DNA from 3 places in the Enterobacter sp. MG-EB028 genome. Region 2 is predicted to be linked to each of the others. Evidence: predicted binding sites of a transcription regulator. Region 2 holds the regulator's gene; each other region holds the start of a gene.
What was found. The regulator Fur, encoded in region 2, represses iron uptake genes when iron is present. The targets are predictions, from matches to a motif close to ATAATAATGAGAACNACTATCAA.
Positions count from the first base shown of each region.

Region 1: a site for Fur is predicted at 1,826-1,848, ahead of bfd (bacterioferritin-associated ferredoxin). Genes of this name have one in related genera too.
Region 3: a site for Fur is predicted at 2,918-2,940, ahead of ACR42C_RS16280 (Nramp family divalent metal transporter). Genes of this name have one in related genera too.

Region 1 covers NZ_CP195079.1:4,394,674-4,400,900, forward strand. Annotated here, with positions in the region: gene gspM (type II secretion system protein GspM) at 1-259, shown strand, start outside; gene ACR42C_RS20935 (prepilin peptidase) at 261-1,031, shown strand; gene bfr (bacterioferritin) at 1,048-1,524, opposite strand; gene bfd (bacterioferritin-associated ferredoxin) at 1,597-1,791, opposite strand; gene tuf (elongation factor Tu) at 1,970-3,154, opposite strand; gene fusA (elongation factor G) at 3,224-5,338, opposite strand; gene rpsG (30S ribosomal protein S7) at 5,435-5,905, opposite strand; gene rpsL (30S ribosomal protein S12) at 6,002-6,227, opposite strand, start outside.
Region 2 covers NZ_CP195079.1:1,374,734-1,380,960, forward strand. Annotated here, with positions in the region: gene nagE (PTS N-acetyl glucosamine transporter subunit IIABC) at 1-733, shown strand, start outside; gene glnS (glutamine--tRNA ligase) at 913-2,580, shown strand; gene chiP (chitoporin ChiP) at 3,028-4,425, shown strand; gene chiQ (ChiQ/YbfN family lipoprotein) at 4,473-4,799, shown strand; gene fur (ferric iron uptake transcriptional regulator) at 4,892-5,338, opposite strand; gene fldA (flavodoxin FldA) at 5,629-6,159, opposite strand.
Region 3 covers NZ_CP195079.1:3,445,014-3,451,240, reverse strand. Annotated here, with positions in the region: gene ACR42C_RS16290 (sensor domain-containing phosphodiesterase) at 1-1,402, shown strand, start outside; gene ACR42C_RS16285 (NupC/NupG family nucleoside CNT transporter) at 1,448-2,635, opposite strand; gene ACR42C_RS16280 (Nramp family divalent metal transporter) at 2,982-4,220, shown strand; gene ACR42C_RS16275 (DUF2502 domain-containing protein) at 4,253-4,603, opposite strand; gene mgrA (L-glyceraldehyde 3-phosphate reductase) at 4,731-5,729, opposite strand; gene ipdC (indolepyruvate decarboxylase) at 5,914-6,227, shown strand, end outside.

The DNA.
Region 1 (6,227 bases), 1.9 Mb from region 2:
TGGGGCTAAAACCTTAGTAAATGCAGTCGTTGCCGATGCAAAACAGGCAGGCCCCACGGTGAAGATTAGTCAGAAGGATGAAACGCTGGAGGTCACCGCTGCGGCGATCGACGTGGAGGCGTTTATGTCATGGCTGTGGCAGCTGCAACTTGAAAAGGGGCTTCCCATCGATACGCTGGAATTTCACGCCAGTAAGCAAGGTGACAGCAGCATTATCCTCACGCGTATGACGCTTCCGCTGGGCACCCGAGGAAAATAAGATGCAATTGATACTGTTTCTGGCAATCGGACTGACTGCAGGTAGCCTGATGGGGCGCGTCGTTGACCGGTTGCCAATGATCGTGCAACGCGACCTCAGGGATCATGTGGGTAAAACGCGGCTTACGCTGTGGTCGCCGGGCTCACACTGCAGCCATTGCAATAATGTGGTGAAACGGGGGGACACCCTCCCATTGCTAAGCTGGCTACTACTGAGAGGGCGCTGCCGATACTGCCGCGGCATAATTCCTTTTCGATATCTGATGTTTGAGGCGCTGTGCCTGCTGGCATCGATCTACAGCGTTTATCAGCACCCCACCTCACCTGTCTTAGCGTTGGCGATTTTTCTCTATTTCTGGTTTGCGCTGACCCTGAGCGTGATCGATTACCGTTACTATTTGCTCCCTGACACGCTCACCCTACCGCTCCTGTGGCTTGGCCTGCTGTTTAATCTCCACAGTGGCGTGGTGACCTGCGAGGATGCGGTCACGGGTGCTGCGGCTGGCTATCTTTTTCTATGGGCACTTTACTGGCTGGTCTGGCTTCTGCGCCATAAAGAGGGACTGGGGTTCGGAGATTTCAAGTTGCTTGCGGCAGCAGGTGCCTGGACAGGCTGGCAGAGCTTACCGGTCATCCTGCTGGCGGCGTCGCTAATCGGCGTCATCTGGGGTCTGGTGCTAATGGTGAAAAAGCCGCACGTTTCGCCAGTGATTCCTTTCGGACCAGCGTTGGCGGCGAGCGGCTTCGGCTATTTTTACTGGTTTATAACCTGAGCACCTTAAGACGGTGTTATTCCTCTTCGCGGATTTGCGCCAGTAAATAATTCTGGATACCGAGTTTATCGATAAGATCGAGTTCGGTCTCCAGCCAGTCTATGTGACCTTCCTCGTCTGCCAGAATTTCGATCATCATATCGCGGCTCACATAGTCATGAACGCTGTCCGCGTAGGCAATGGCTTCACGAAGGTCTTTAGCACCTTCAAGTTCCAGCCTGAGGTCAGAACGCAGCATCTCCTCGACATCTTCACCGATGCCCAGCTTGCCGAGATCCTGCAGGTTAGGAATACCTTCAAGAAATAAAATACGCTCGATATATTTATCAGCGTGTTTCATCTCATCTATAGATTCATGGTACTCAACGTCATTCAGACGTGTAAGACCCCAGTTTTTGAACATTCTTGCATGGAGAAAATACTGGTTGATTGCGACAAGCTCATTTCCCAATAATTTATTGAGATAACTTATGATTTTAACATCACCTTTCATTATATAGTCCCTCCGCTTCCACTCATTGAAGCGTAGATCGGGCTACGGGGATGTCAAAAAAAAGATGGGCGCTTACGCGATCTCTTTGTATTCCGGGATCTGCATCAGTTCGTCCTGCATAATCTCACGCGCTGCGCGAACGCATTTACCGCATTGATTTCCCACCGGAACAAACTTGCGAAGCTGCTGGAATGACTGTGGCTGAAACTGGCGAACGGCCTGACGTATTTTTTTGTCGCTTACACCATTACATAAACAAACGTACATAGAGACTCCCGTTCAAAATATGCGCAAAGTGTAAGTGAGAATGGTTATGATTACAATAGCACAAGCGCCGGAATACGGGGCGGGAGCGGACAAATAATGCGAATTTTTATGACAGTGACTTTACGGTAGAAAACAAAAAAGGACGCCGAAGCGTCCTTTTTTATTCAGGGATAATTAATTAGCCCAGAACTTTAGCAACAACGCCCGCGCCAACGGTACGGCCGCCTTCACGGATTGCGAAACGCAGACCGTCGTCCATCGCGATTGGGTGGATCAGAGTCACAACCATCTTGATGTTGTCGCCTGGCATTACCATCTCTACGCCTTCTGGCAGTTCGATGGTACCGGTCACGTCAGTTGTACGGAAGTAGAACTGTGGACGGTAGCCTTTGAAGAACGGAGTATGACGGCCGCCTTCGTCTTTGGACAGGATGTACACTTCAGATTCGAACTTGGTGTGTGGCTTGATTGAGCCTGGCTTCGCCAGAACCTGACCACGTTCGATTTCTTCACGCTTGATACCACGCAGCAGAACACCAACGTTCTCACCGGCACGGCCTTCGTCCAGCAGTTTGCGGAACATTTCAACGCCAGTACAGGTAGACTTCGCAGTCTCTTTGATACCAACGATTTCAACTTCTTCACCAACTTTGATGATACCGCGCTCTACACGACCGGTAACAACGGTACCACGACCGGAGATGGAGAATACGTCTTCGATTGGCAGCAGGAATGGCTTGTCAATCGCACGCTCTGGTTCTGGGATGTAAGAATCCAGGAAGCCAGCCAGTTCGATGATTTTCGCTTCCCACTCTGCTTCGCCTTCCAGCGCTTTCAGCGCGGAACCACGAACGATTGGGGTGTCGTCGCCTGGGAAATCGTACTGAGACAGCAGTTCACGAACTTCCATCTCTACCAGTTCCAGCAGCTCTTCGTCATCAACCATGTCGCATTTGTTCAGGAACACGATGATGAAAGGAACGCCTACCTGACGACCCAGCAGGATGTGCTCACGGGTCTGAGGCATTGGGCCGTCAGTCGCAGCAACAACCAGGATCGCGCCGTCCATCTGCGCAGCACCGGTGATCATGTTTTTAACATAGTCGGCGTGGCCTGGGCAGTCTACGTGTGCGTAGTGGCGAGTCGGGGTGTCGTATTCAACGTGAGAAGTGTTGATGGTGATACCACGAGCTTTTTCTTCTGGCGCGTTATCGATCTGGTCGAATGCACGAGCAGAACCACCGTAGGTTTTAGCCAGAACGGTAGTGATTGCAGCGGTCAGGGTAGTTTTACCATGGTCAACGTGGCCGATAGTACCAACGTTGACGTGCGGTTTTGTACGTTCAAATTTTTCTTTAGACACGGCTATATTCCTTACTATAGTGCTCTCCCCTCTGGAGAGAGCACGGGACTTAGGTTTTAATCCTGTGGATTACTTACCACGGGCTTCAATAACGGCCTGAGCAACGTTGTTAGGCGCATCATCATACTTCAGGAATTCCATGGTGTATGATGCACGACCTTTGGTCAGAGAACGCAGCTGAGTTGCATATCCGAACATTTCGGACAGCGGAACTTCAGCGTGGATCTTAACGCCAGTTACTTCGGATTCCTGACCACGCAGCATACCGCGACGACGGCTCAAGTCACCGATAACGTCACCGGTGTTCTCTTCAGGAGTTTCTACTTCAACCTTCATGATTGGCTCAAGCAGAACTGGTTTTGCTTTCTTAAAGCCTTCTTTAAAGGCAATAGACGCAGCCAGTTTAAACGCCAGTTCAGAGGAGTCAACGTCGTGGTAAGAACCGAAGTGCAGACGGATACCCATGTCAACAACCGGATAGCCAGCCAGAGGGCCCGCTTTCAGCTGTTCCTGGATGCCTTTATCAACGGCTGGGATGTATTCGCCAGGAATTACACCACCTTTGATGTCGTTGATGAACTCGTAACCTTTCGGGTTAGAGCCCGGCTCCAGTGGGTACATGTCGATCACAACGTGACCGTACTGACCGCGACCACCAGACTGCTTAGCGTGTTTACCTTCAATATCGGTAACTTTCGCGCGAATCGCTTCGCGGTAAGCAACCTGAGGTTTACCCACGTTCGCTTCAACGTTGAATTCACGCTTCATACGGTCAACGATGATGTCCAGGTGCAGTTCACCCATACCAGCGATGATGGTCTGGTTAGATTCTTCATCAGTCCATACGCGGAATGATGGGTCTTCTTTCGCCAGACGGCCCAGAGCCAGACCCATTTTTTCCTGGTCAGCTTTGGTTTTTGGTTCAACTGCGATGGAGATTACCGGCTCAGGGAATTCCATACGCTCCAGAATGATCGGGTGATCCGGGTCACACAGGGTGTCACCAGTGGTCACGTCTTTCAGACCGATAGCTGCAGCGATGTCGCCCGCACGAACTTCTTTGATCTCTTCACGTTTGTTAGCGTGCATCTGTACGATACGGCCAAAACGTTCACGCGCCGCTTTCACGGAGTTCAGGATGGTGTCACCGGAGTTAACCACACCAGAATAAACGCGGAAGAAGGTCAGGTTACCCACGAATGGGTCGGTAGCAATTTTGAACGCCAGTGCAGAGAACGGCTCGTCATCACTTGCGTGACGCTCAGCCGGAGTATCTTTACCGTCGTCCAGGATGCCGTTGATCGCAGGAACGTCAACCGGGGATGGCAGGTAGTCAACTACCGCATCCAGCATCGCCTGAACACCTTTGTTCTTGAACGCAGAACCACAGGTTACCAGGATGATTTCGTTGTTCAGAACGCGCTGACGCAGAGCTTTTTTGATCTCTTCTTCAGACAGTTCTTCACCACCCAGGTATTTCTCCATCAGCTCTTCAGAAGCTTCAGCAGCGGATTCGATCAGGTTCTGGTGCCATTCGTCAGCCAGGTCCTGCATCTCAGCCGGGATATCTTCGTATTCGAAGGTAACGCCCTGGTCTGCATCGTTCCAGTTGATGGCTTTCATTTTCACCAGGTCGATAACGCCGGTGAAGCCTTCTTCAGCACCAATTGCCAGCTGCAGCGGAACAGGGTTCGCGCCCAGACGGGTTTTGATCTGGCCAACAACTTTCAGGAAGTTAGCACCCATACGGTCCATTTTGTTAACGAACGCGATGCGTGGAACTTTATATTTGTTCGCCTGACGCCATACGGTTTCAGACTGTGGCTGAACACCACCAACTGCGCAATAAACCATTACCGCGCCGTCAAGAACACGCATGGAACGTTCTACTTCGATGGTGAAGTCAACGTGGCCCGGGGTGTCGATGATGTTTACGCGATGCGGTTCATACTGCTTAGCCATACCTGACCAGAATGCAGTAGTCGCTGCGGAGGTGATGGTAATACCACGCTCCTGCTCCTGTTCCATCCAGTCCATGGTGGCTGCGCCGTCATGAACTTCACCGATTTTATGGTTTACACCGGTGTAGAACAGAATACGTTCGGTAGTAGTGGTCTTACCGGCGTCGATGTGCGCACTGATACCGATGTTACGGTAGCGTGCGATGGGTGTTGTACGAGCCATTTGATTCCTCGTTTGTTTCTTTAGGCGTTCAGTTAAGTTACCCAGAGCGGGCGGCTTCTCTGAAGCGCCCGCCTGGTGACTAATACTCCGAAGGGATTACCAACGGTAGTGTGCGAACGCCTTGTTGGCTTCTGCCATACGGTGAACGTCTTCACGTTTCTTAACTGCAGTACCTTTGTTTTCTGCAGCATCAGAAAGTTCGTTCGCCAGACGCAGAGCCATGGATTTATCACCGCGTTTACGAGCAGCTTCAACGATCCAACGCATTGCCAGGGCATTACGACGAACCGGACGAACTTCAACTGGAACCTGATAAGTAGAACCACCAACGCGGCGGGACTTAACTTCTACAGTTGGGCGAACGTTGTCGAGAGCGACTTCGAAAGCTTCCAGTTCATTTTTACCAGAACGCTGAGCCAGGGTCTCCAGCGCGCTGTATACGATTGCTTCTGCAGTAGATTTTTTACCATCTACCATCAGGATATTTACAAATTTTGCCAGCAGTTCTGATCCGAACTTCGGATCTGGAAGAATTTTACGCTGACCAATGACGCGACGACGTGGCATGGGAATACTCCGTTGTTAATTCAGGATTGTCCAAAACTCTACGAGTTTAGTTTGACATTAAGATAAATCAGTTTGGCCTTACTTAACGGAGAACCATTAAGCCTTAGGACGCTTCACGCCGTACTTGGAGCGAGCCTGCTTACGGTCTTTAACACCTGAGCAGTCCAGCGCACCACGAACGGTGTGGTAACGAACACCCGGAAGGTCTTTAACACGACCGCCACGGATCAGGATCACGGAGTGCTCCTGCAGGTTGTGACCTTCACCACCGATGTAGGAAGTCACTTCGAAACCGTTAGTCAAACGCACACGGCATACTTTA
Region 2 (6,227 bases):
GAAAGCGATTGACGCCTGTATTACTCGTCTGCGTCTGACCGTGGGTGATTCCGCGCGCGTGAGCGATGCGATGTGTAAACGCCTGGGCGCGTCTGGTGTGGTGAAACTGAATAAGCAAACCATCCAGGTTATCGTGGGTGCGAAAGCTGAATCTATCGGCGATGAAATGAAAAAAGTGGTCGCCCGTGGGCCGGTTGCTGCCGCCTCAACGGATAGCGCTCCAGTAGCTGAAGCGCCGGTTGCAAAACCGCAGGCCGTGCCAAATGCGGTGACTATCGCTGCGCTGGTGTCCCCGGTCACCGGTGACGTGGTTGCGCTTGAGCAGGTGCCTGACGAAGCGTTCGCCAGCAAAGCGGTTGGTGACGGCGTGGCGGTGAAACCAACGGACAAAACCGTTGTGTCTCCGGCGGCCGGTACCATCGTGAAAATCTTCAACACCAACCACGCGTTCTGCCTCGAAACCGAAAAAGGCGCGGAGATCGTTGTCCATATGGGTATCGATACCGTTGCGCTGAACGGTCAGGGCTTTACTCGCCTGGTAGAAGAGGGCGCTGAAGTGGTGGCGGGTCAGCCGATTCTGGAAATGGATTTGGACTTCCTGAACGCCAACGCGCGCTCCATGATTAGCCCGGTCGTTTGCAGCAACATTGATGACTTCAGCGGCCTGGTCATTCAGGCGAAAGGTCAGGTTGTTGCAGGCCAAACACCGCTGTATGAGATTAAAGGCAAGTAATCGCTCCTGAGTAGAGTCATGCCTTAAGCGGCGGGGGATATCCTCCGCCGCTTTTTTTTGCAGCAAATGCCCCCATTATTTTCATCTGATACGTATTTTCCGTAACTAAGGGTTGTCACTACGTCCGGCTTATAAGATCATACGCCGTTATACGTTGTTTACGCTTTGAGGAATCCACGATGAGTGAGGCAGAAGCCCGCCCGAGTAACTTTATTCGTCAGATCATCGATGAAGATCTGGCCAGTGGTAAGCACACCACGGTACATACGCGTTTCCCGCCGGAGCCGAACGGCTACCTGCACATTGGTCACGCGAAATCGATCTGCCTGAACTTTGGCATTGCGCAAGATTACCAGGGGCAGTGCAACCTGCGTTTCGATGACACCAACCCAGTAAAAGAAGACATCGAATACGTTGAGTCCATTAAAAACGATGTGCAATGGCTGGGCTTCAACTGGTCTGGCGATATCTGCTACTCCTCTGACTATTTTGATCAGCTGTATGCCTACGCGGTGGAGCTGATCAATAAAGGTCTGGCATACGTCGACGAACTGTCTGCTGACGAAATCCGCGAGTATCGCGGTACGCTGACTGCGCCAGGTAAAAACAGCCCGTTCCGCGATCGCAGCGTGGAAGAGAACCTGGCGCTGTTTGAAAAAATGCGTGCCGGTGGCTTCGAAGAAGGCAAAGCGTGCCTGCGCGCCAAAATCGACATGGCGTCTCCGTTCATCGTGATGCGCGACCCGGTGCTGTACCGCATTAAATTTGCGGAACACCACCAGACCGGCAACAAGTGGTGCATCTACCCGATGTACGACTTCACCCACTGCATTAGCGATGCGCTGGAAGGCATTACGCACTCCCTGTGTACGCTGGAGTTCCAGGACAACCGTCGTCTGTACGACTGGGTGCTGGATAACATCACCATTCCTGTGCATCCGCGTCAGTACGAGTTCTCTCGTCTGAATCTGGAATACACCGTGATGTCCAAGCGTAAGCTGAACCTGCTGGTAACAGACAAGCACGTTGAGGGTTGGGACGATCCGCGTATGCCAACCATCTCTGGTCTGCGCCGTCGTGGTTACACTGCCGCCTCTATTCGTGAGTTCTGCAAACGTATTGGCGTGACCAAGCAGGACAACACCATCGAAATGGCGTCTCTGGAATCCTGCATTCGTGAAGATCTCAACGAAAACGCCCCGCGCGCGATGGCCGTTATCGATCCGGTGAAACTGGTTATCGAAAACTACCCGCAGGGTGGAAGCGAGCTGGTCTCCATGCCTAACCATCCGAACAAACCGGAAATGGGAAGCCGCGACGTGCCGTTCAGCGGTGAAATCTGGATCGATCGTGCTGACTTCCGTGAAGAAGCCAATAAGCAGTACAAACGTCTGGTGCTGGGTAAAGAAGTGCGTCTGCGTAATGCCTACGTCATCAAAGCCGAGCGCGTAGAGAAAGATGCAGAAGGCAACATCACCACCATCTTCTGTTCGTACGATGCAGAGACGCTGAGCAAAGATCCGGCAGATGGCCGCAAGGTGAAAGGCGTGATTCACTGGGTGAGCGCTTCCCACGCGCTGCCGGTAGAAATTCGTCTGTACGATCGTCTGTTTAGCGTGCCTAACCCGGGTGCAGCTGAAGACTTCCTGGCGACTATCAACCCGGAATCTTTGGTGATCAAACAGGGTTACGCGGAGCCGTCGCTGAAAGAGGCTGAAGCGGGCAAAGCATTCCAGTTTGAACGTGAAGGTTACTTCTGCCTGGACAGCCGTTACAGCACGGCAGAAAAGCCGGTATTTAACCGTACCGTAGGTCTGCGTGATACCTGGACGAAGATCGGCGAATAAAAACGCTGCACTGGTCAATGAGAAACAAACGCCGCTTATAGCGGCGTTTTTTTATTTAATGATCATATCGTTAAAGTAGACCCGTAATTAGGCCAACTAAAATTTTTGGTCAACGTGGTGCTACTTATTTTTCTAAAAAAAGTTTGTCTTTTTGATAAAACAGAGAATAAAGACAAATACGTGTTTTTTTACGATCTAATACGTTGAAATTACCTGCTTTAGCCCCGCCATACCTCGCATCCGACTAAATGTTACAAAGCACTACCAATTATGTGCACTTCGTCATAATCCTGACTTTTGCCCACTGAAAAGCATTGATAATTCGCGTCGCGAAAAATAACCTAAAGACGGTAGTTAATTCGAGGGTATTTATAACTACCCCTGACCATTTGGTCTTTTATATTTTCGCCGTTTAAGGCGTTTTAATTCGTCAAAGAGGAATAATCTATGCGTACGTTCAGTGGCAAACGTAATGCGCTGGCGCTGGCTATTGCCGGTGTGACAGCAATGTCGGGCCTGGTGGTGACACCAGAGGCGAAAGCAGCAGGTTTCATCGAAGATTCTACCCTCACTGGCGGTATTTATTACTGGCAGCGTGAACGTGACCGTAAAGATGTCACAGAAGATAAATACAAAACCAACCTCTCTCACTCCACCTGGAACGCCAACCTGGACTTCCAGTCAGGCTATGCCGCTGATATGTTCGGTCTGGATATTGCTGCATTTACCGCAATCGAAATGGCGGAAAACGGCGACAGCGGCCACCCGAACGAAATTGCCTTCTCCTCCAGCAATAAAGCCTATGACGAAGACTGGTCCGGAGATAAAAGCGGTATCAGCCTTTATAAGGCTGCAGCGAAATTTAAATACGGCCCGGTCTGGGCGCGCGGGGGGTATATTCAGCCAACCGGCCAGACGCTGTTAGCGCCGCACTGGAGCTTTATGCCTGGTACCTATCAGGGTGCAGAAGCCGGGGCTAACTTTGACTACGGTGACGCAGGTGCGTTGAGCTTCTCCTATATGTGGACCAACGAGTACAAAGCACCGTGGCACATCGAAATGGATAAGTTCTACCAGAACGATAAGAAAACTAAAGTCGATTACCTCCACTCGCTGGGCGCGAAGTACGACTTTAAAAACGATCTGGTTCTGGAAGCTGCATTTGGTCAGGCGGAAGGCTATATCGATCAGTATTTTGCTAAAGCCAGCTACAAATTTGATATCGCCGGTAGCCCGCTGAGCACCAGCTACCAGTTCTACGGTACGCGCGATAAGGTCAGCGATGGCAGCGTAAATGACATTTATAACGGCACCGCGTGGCTTCAGGCGCTGACTTTCGGCTACAAAGTCGGTCAGGTTGATTTGCGTCTGGAAGGGACATGGGTGAAGGCGGAAGGGCAGCAGGGCTACTTCCTGCAGCGTATGACCCCGACCTATGCATCATCCAATGGTCGTCTGGATATCTGGTGGGATAACCGCTCCGACTTCAACGCCGACGGCGAGAAAGCGGTCTTCTTCGGCGCCATGTATGACCTGAAAAACTGGAACCTGCCTGGCTGGGCGGTGGGTGCTTCTTACGCATACGCCTGGGACGCAAAACCAGCAGACATGGCGACGCCGGATGCCTACTACGATCCAAACTATCGCCTGAAAGAGTCCTCCTACAGCCTGGATGCTATCTATACCCTGCAGGATGGCCGCGCGAAAGGCACGATGTTCAAGCTGCATTTCACCCAGTATGACAACCACTCCGATATTCCAAGCTATGCGGGCGGTTACGGCAACATCTTCCAGGATGAACGTGACGTCAAATTCATGGTTATCGCCCCATTCACCATCTTCTGATGAGCACACCGGCGGGCTGAGTCCCGCCGGTCTGGAGACTGCACATGATGAAAAAAATCGTAATCGTCGCGTTGCTGGCATCAGGGCTGGTGGCGTGCGTTCAGACTCAGGCGCCGAAAGAGGATTCCCGTCTGAAGGAGGCGTATAGCGCCTGTATTAATACTGCCGAAGGATCGCCAGAGAAAATCGAAGCCTGTCAGAGCGTGCTGAATGTGTTGAAGAAAGAGAAAGCGCATGAGCAGTTCGCGACGCAGGAGAACGTTCGGGTGATGGATTATCAGGCCTGTATTCAGGCGCGTAAAACCGGTAACGATCAGGAAGTGGCGAAGCGTTGCGATAAGATCTGGAACGAGATACGCAATAACAATAAATAAGTTGCTTTACGCCCGGTGGCACTTTGCTTACCGGGCTTTTTTGACGCAAAAAAAAGCCAACCTCGCGGCTGGCTCAGAGTATGAACGCTAACTTATTTTGTGTCGTGAGCGTGTTCATTCTCGCGGCAATCCCCTTCAGCGCAGTGACCGTATAGGTACAGGCTGTGGTTGGTCAGGCGAATGCCGTGACGAGCTGCGATTTCACGCTGACGCGCTTCGATGGAATCATCGCTAAATTCAATGACCTTGCCGCAATCGAGGCAGATCAGGTGATCGTGGTGATGCTGCTGGGTCAGTTCGAATACAGATTTACCGCCTTCGAAATTATGACGGGTAACAATGCCCGCGTCATCAAACTGGTTCAGCACGCGATAAACGGTGGCCAGCCCAATCTCTTCACCCATGTCGATAAGACGTTTATAAAGGTCTTCCGCACTGACATGGTGATTGTCTGGACCCTGAAGCACTTCGAGGATTTTTAATCGAGGAAGCGTTACTTTCAGGCCAGCCTTCTTTAATGCGGTATTGTTGTCAGTCATGCGGAATCTGTCCTGTTGCTAAACGATTCACTTCTGAAGGAAGTGACAGAAAATGCACCTGGGTTAATGCGTCTCATTATAGAACTGCCATGCCTAAATGAAAACTGCAAGTCTCAGGCAAAGTATGCTTATAAAAACGTGGTATCACCAACAAACTTGCTCAATGAAAACCACATTTTGCCAGGGAGACATTGTACAGGTCTGGGCGAAAAAGTTAAAAGTTTGTAGCAATTAATTTAATCGGTTTTACCTGGAAAACGGGCGCAACCTGCGTTGCGCCGTAGAAAAAATCAGGCGTTGAGAATATCGTCCAGGTGGAGTTCTTCACGGATCTGCTTAACCCACTTCTCTACACGCTCTGCCGTAAGCTCAGGCTGACGGTCTTCGTCAATGGCCAGACCGACAAAATGATCGTCATCGGCCAGGCCTTTAGAGGCTTCGAAGTGGTAACCGGCAGTCGGCCAGTGACCAACAATAACCGCGCCATTCGGCTCAATGATGTCGCGAATCGTCCCCAGCGCGTCACAGAAGTACTCGGCATAGTCTTCCTGATCGCCACAGCCAAACAGTGCGACCAGCTTCCCGTTGAAGTCCACCTCTTCCAGCGTCGGGAAGAAATCGTCCCAGTCGCACTGGGCTTCACCGTAGTACCAGGTTGGAATACCCAGCAGCAGAATGTCATAGCCCTCGAGATCTTCTTTGCTGCTCTTGGCGATGTCATGCACATCAGCAACGTCTTTACCGAGCTGTTTCTGAATGTTTTTTGCGATATTTTCGGTATTGCCGGTATCACTGCCGAAGAAAATGCCGATGATTGCCATGAGTAAAATAACCTCTTGAAACTTAATGGTATGGTGGCGCAATTCGGCCACGGATAAGGGCAATAATA
Region 3 (6,227 bases), 2.1 Mb from region 2:
GCTGTGGGCTGCTTCAGCGCTTCTGCTGTTGACCTACAACTATAACTTCCTGAACGGGGTGGAAACCGGCCATTCGCTCTCCTTTATTCTGTCCGTGCTGATCTCTTTTGCCATCTGCTTGCTTTACATGTCGCGGATTTACCAGCGCAGCGAGTGGCTGAAGCGGGGGTGGCAGGGCAGGGCGCTCACCGATCCGCTAACCGGTTTACCCAATATTCGTGCCCTGGAAGAGCATCTTGAGATGCATCCGGAGGCCAAGGTTTGCATGTTGCGCATGGAGAACCTGGAATTTTTGAGCCGCCACTACGGGATCCTCATGCGGGTCCATTGCAAACGAACGATCGCCACGTCGCTGCAGCCGCTTCTGCAAAAGAATGAGATGCTCTTCCAGTTACCCGGAAGCGAGCTGGTGGTGGTATTGCTGGGGCCGGAAATTGCAGAGCGTCTCCAGCATATGGTCGATCGGCTGAACAGCCGTAAGATTTTCTGGAACAACACCGGGCTGGATATTGAGTTTGGTGCGTCCTGGGGAATGGTAGAAAACGGTGAAAATTTGCATCACACGCTGGGGCAACTGAGCTGGCTGGCCGAGCAATCTTGCGCAGGGCACAACGTGCTTGCGCTGACGAATAGCCTGGAGGCAGCATCGGGACAAACAACGGAGCGTGTTCTGATGTTAGCGCGTATTAAGCATGCTCTGGAGACAGATCGGTTCCATTTATACGTGCAGCCGATTCAGAAGGCAGACGGTAGCGGCTACTATGAAATTCTGACGCGCATGGAGAGTGAAGGGGAGATCATCACCCCGGATCGCTTTATTCCGTTGGTTGCCCAGTTCAACCTCAGCCACCGGTTTGATATGTGCGTTATGGAAAAATTACTGCAGTGGCTGCGCGATCACCCTGCGACGCAGGCTGGCGCCCGTTTCTCCGTCAATCTGATGCCGCTCACGCTGATGCAACAGGAGGTGGCGACCGAGATTTGTACGCTGTTTGAGCGCTACGGCGTTGCGCCTCAGACCGTGGTGATTGAGATCACTGAAGAGCAGGCCTTCTCACATTCCGGCTGCAGCATCAGCAATATTCAACAACTGCGGGATTATGGTTTCCGGATTGCCATTGATGATTTTGGCACCGGTTATGCCAACTACGAGCGTCTCAGACGTCTGCAGGCAGATATCATTAAAATTGACGGCTGCTTTGTTAAAGATATTTGCACTGATGATATGGATGCGATGATCGTCCAGTCGATGTGTAATCTGGCGAAAACGAAATCGCTGTGCATTGTCGCGGAATATGTAGAAACACCGGCGCAGCGGGAGATGCTGCTTCGCTTCGGCGTGGATTATCTGCAGGGCTATCTGATAGGCAAACCCAAACCGCTGAAAGAATTGCGGGCATAAAAAAACCGGGAGCGAAGCTCCCGGTTTTTGTTTTAACAGTAAACGTTACAGTACCAGTGCTGCGATAGAAGCAGACAGAACGCTCACCAGGGTGGAGCCGTAAACCAGTTTCAGGCCAAAGCGAGAAACTACGTTACCTTGTTCTTCGTTCAGGCCTTTAATCGCACCGGCGATAATGCCGATGGACGAGAAGTTGGCGAAGGAGACCAGGAATACGGACAGAATACCCACCGCACGTGGAGAGAGCGTGCCGGCAATTTTCTGCAGATCCATCATCGCAACGAATTCGTTTGAAACCAGCTTGGTCGCCATGATACTGCCCACCTGCAGCGCTTCGTGAGCCGGAACACCCATCACCCAGGCAAATGGATAGAAGATGTAGCCCAGAATGCCCTGGAAGGAGATACCCAGCACCGCAGCGAACAGGGCGTTCAGCGCAGCAATCAGCGCAATGAAGCCGATCAGCATGGCGGCAACGATAATCGCCACTTTGAAACCGGCCAGAATGTACTCACCCAGCATTTCGAAGAAGCTCTGACCTTCGTGCAGGTTAGACATCTGGATGTTCTCTTCGCTGGCGTCAACACGGTACGGGTTGATCAGCGACAGAACGATAAAGGTGCTGAACATGTTCAGAACCAGCGCTGCAACAACATATTTTGGCTCCAGCATGGTCATATACGCGCCCACGATAGACATGGAAACGGTAGACATTGCGGTTGCCGCCATGGTGTACATGCGGTTACGGGACATTTTGCCGAGGATATCTTTATACGCGATGAAGTTCTCAGACTGACCGAGGATCAGTGAGCTTACGGCGTTGAAAGATTCCAGCTTACCCATGCCGTTCACTTTGGATAACAGGAAACCAATTCCTCGAATAACGAACGGCAGAACGCGGATGTGCTGCAGAATACCGATGAGCGCGGAGATGAAGACGATTGGGCACAGTACCTTCAGGAAGAAGAACGCCAGACCTTCGTCGTTCATTTTACCGAAGACAAAGTTTGTCCCTTCGTTGGCGAATCCGAGCAGTTTTTCGAACATTTCGGAGAAGCCTTTCACGAAGCCGAGGCCTACGTTGGAGTTCAGGAAGAACCACGCAAGTAAAACTTCAATGACCAGCAGTTGGACAACATAACGAATACGAATTTTTTTGCGGTCTGTGCTGACCAGCAATGCGAGTGCAGTAACGACAACAAGTGCCAGGACAAAATGAAGGACGCGGTCCATATTTGCTCCAAATATGAGGCAGGTTTAATTTTCGTGCACATTCTATGTAACAAGCGAAAAGAAAACGAGATCAAGGACACACTATAGTTACATCCTGTGACGAGTCTCAAAAATAGTGATCCACAATACATTTTTGTTATGTTAGGTAAATGAGTGAAAAGTTAAGTTTGTGTGCTACGCTTCACAAATGACTGCGCATTTTCACATTCTGTGATGTCGCACCACCTGCCCATCTATCGTTCTTAGCTATCAGAGAAATCATTTCAAACCATTCAAATGATCTTGATAATCATTCTCATTTTGATAGCATTAAACATAGCAAAGGCTATATTTCCAGAGGCAGATAATGACAAACAGTCGCGTAGAAGGTAGCAGTGGCAGAGCAGCGCGCAAGTTGCGGTTCGCATTAATGGGGCCTGCGTTCATTGCTGCCATCGGCTATATCGATCCGGGTAATTTTGCGACCAATATTCAGGCCGGGGCCAGCTTCGGCTATAAGCTGCTGTGGGTGGTCGTCTGGGCTAACCTGATGGCGATGCTGATCCAGATGCTCTCTGCAAAGCTGGGGATTGCCACGGGTAAAAACCTGGCGGAGCAAATCCGCGACCACTATCCGCGTCCAGCGGTCTGGCTCTACTGGGTTCAGGCAGAAATCATCGCCATGGCAACCGACCTCGCTGAGTTTATCGGCGCGGCGATCGGCTTTAAGCTAATTCTGGGTGTGTCACTGTTACAAGGGGCGGTACTGACCGGGATTGCTACGTTCCTGATCCTGATGCTGCAGCGTCGAGGGCAAAAGCCGCTGGAGAAGGTCATTGGTGGTCTGCTGCTGTTTGTCGCTGCGGCGTACATCGTTGAGCTGATTTTCTCACAGCCGAACCTGGCGCAGCTCGCGACAGGCATGGTGATCCCAGGCCTGCCCACCTCGGAAGCGGTGTTCCTGGCCGCCGGGGTGTTGGGGGCGACCATCATGCCGCATGTCATTTATTTACACTCCTCGCTGACCCAACATCTTCATGGTGGGACGCGCAAAGAGCGTTATTCGGCAACCAAATGGGATGTGGCAATCGCCATGACCATCGCGGGTTTTGTGAATCTGGCGATGATGGCCACCGCCGCCGCCGCTTTCCATTTTAACGGCCATACCGGTATTGCCGATCTCGATCAGGCCTATCTCACGCTGGAGCCGTTACTGAGCCATGCTGCTGCAACGATATTTGGGCTGAGCCTGGTCGCTGCCGGCCTCTCTTCCACGGTGGTAGGTACGCTGGCAGGGCAGGTGGTGATGCAGGGTTTTGTGCGCTTCCATATTCCACTGTGGGTGCGTCGTTTTGTCACCATGTTGCCGTCATTTGTTGTGATTCTGATGGGGCTCGATCCAACGCGAATTCTGGTGATGAGCCAGGTGCTGCTGAGCTTTGGTATTGCGCTGGCGCTGGTGCCGCTGCTGATTTTCACCAGCAATAAAACGTTGATGGGCGATTTGGTTAACACGACGCTGGTGAAACGAACCGGTTGGGCGATTGTGGTGGTAGTCGTAGCGCTAAACTTATGGTTGTTGATTGGCACAGCGCTGGGGCTATAAAAGAAAAAGGAGCCGGGAGGCTCCTTTTTGCATTAATGACGACCGTGGCCGTGACCACCGTGTCCTTTTCCGCCGTGACCCCAGCCGCCGCGGCGGTCGTCACGATCGTTCCAGCCTTCGCGGTAGCCGCGTTCATAGGCGTTATTTTTATACCAGCCGCGATGCAGGCCGTTATCATGCCTGCGCCAGCGGTCACCACGCCATTCATAATGACGGTTCCAGTAGTCACGGTCGCGCCAGTAGCCACCGTCCCAGTATCTGCCGTAGTCGTCACGATCGCCAATTTGTAATTTTACTGATGGCAACAGGGTGATTTCGCCCGCAGTGGCGATGAGCGGGGCTGAAGCCAGTAATACCGCTGCAAGAATCAGTGACCTGAACATACTCTTTCTCCTTCACGATCGGGGCCTTCGTGGGGCCTGTTAACGCAATATTACGAGTTGGTAAAGCCTCGTTTCATCGCCTCAACTCCGAATTGCTGAGGGAGAGCACTTTTTGCTAAAAGTGGTTTTATTTTGAGCTGTTCAGGATTTCGTTAATACGCGTCAGCTCTTCTGCGGAAAAATGGCGGTTTTTCAGCATGCCCACGGCGTCATCGATCTGAGCCGCTTTACTTGCCCCAATCAGCACCGAGGTCACTTCCTCATGGCGTAACACCCAGGCCAGCGCCATCTGGGAGAGTTTCTGGCCGCGGCTTTCCGCCAGGGCGTTTAGCTTGCGTACCTTCTCCAGCTTCTCTTCGGTGATCTGATCCGGGTTAAGGAATTGACTGCCGCTTGCCGCACGGGAATCGGCGGGAATACCGTTAAGATACCGGTTGGTCAACTGTCCGCCTGCAAGCGGCGAGAAGGGAATACAGCCGACCCCTTTTTCCTGCAGAACATCCAGCAAACCCTGTTCCGGCGCACGTTCGAACATCGAGTATTTCGGCTGGTGAATCAGGCAGGGCGTGCCCAGATCGTTCAGGATATCAATCGCTCTACGCGCCAGTTCGGCGGGGTAGTTGGATAACCCGACATACAGAGCTTTGCCCTGGCGCACCAGATGGTCAAGCGCTTTCATGGTTTCCTGCAACGGCGTTTCAGGATCGGGACGGTGATGATAGAAGATATCGACATACTCCAGCCCCATGCGCTTCAGGCTTTGATCCAGGCTTGCCAGCAGATATTTGCGCGATCCCCAGTCGCCGTAAGGGCCGTCCCACATGGTATATCCCGCTTTCGTGGAGACGATTAGCTCGTCGCGCCAGGGCAGGAAATCCTCCTGCAAAATACGGCCGAAATTACGCTCGGCGGACCCCGGCGGGGGACCATAGTTATTGGCAAGGTCGAAATGCGTAATACCCACATCGAACGCGCGCTGTAAAAGTTGACGGCTGTTTTCGAGAAGCGTGGCGTCACCAAAATTGTGCCACAGCCCGAGCGAGACGGCAGGTAACCTGAGCCCGCTACGCCCGCAGCGGCGATACTCCATTGTCTGGTAACGACTTTTGTCCGGCTGATAACCCATTTTATGACCCCTCGCGCTGAAGAGATAAAGCAGTGTATACGTTTACATTAACGTGAAAAAAAGCAGCATAGCGCAGCCTTTTTTGTAAAGCATTCTTTCCATACCCTTCTTACCGCCAATTCTGGACAGCCATCACGCTTATTTAATACTCAAGGTGAGGTCAACATCAGAAGGATACCTGTTTATGCGTACCCCGTACTGCGTCGCCGATTACCTGCTGGACCGTCTTACAGATTGTGGAGCCGATCATCTGTTTGGCGTGCCGGGCGACTATAACCTGCAGTTTCTCGACCACGTGATAGACAGCCCGGATATCTGCTGGGTGGGCTGTGCCAACGAATTAAACGCCTCTTATGCCGCTGACGGATATGCCCGCTGTAAGGGCTTCGCGGCGCTGCTGACGACGTTTGGCGTAGGAGAGTTAAGTGCCATGAACGGCATTGCGGGCAGCTATGCCGAGCACGTTCCGGTACTGCATATCGTTGGGGCGCCGGGCAC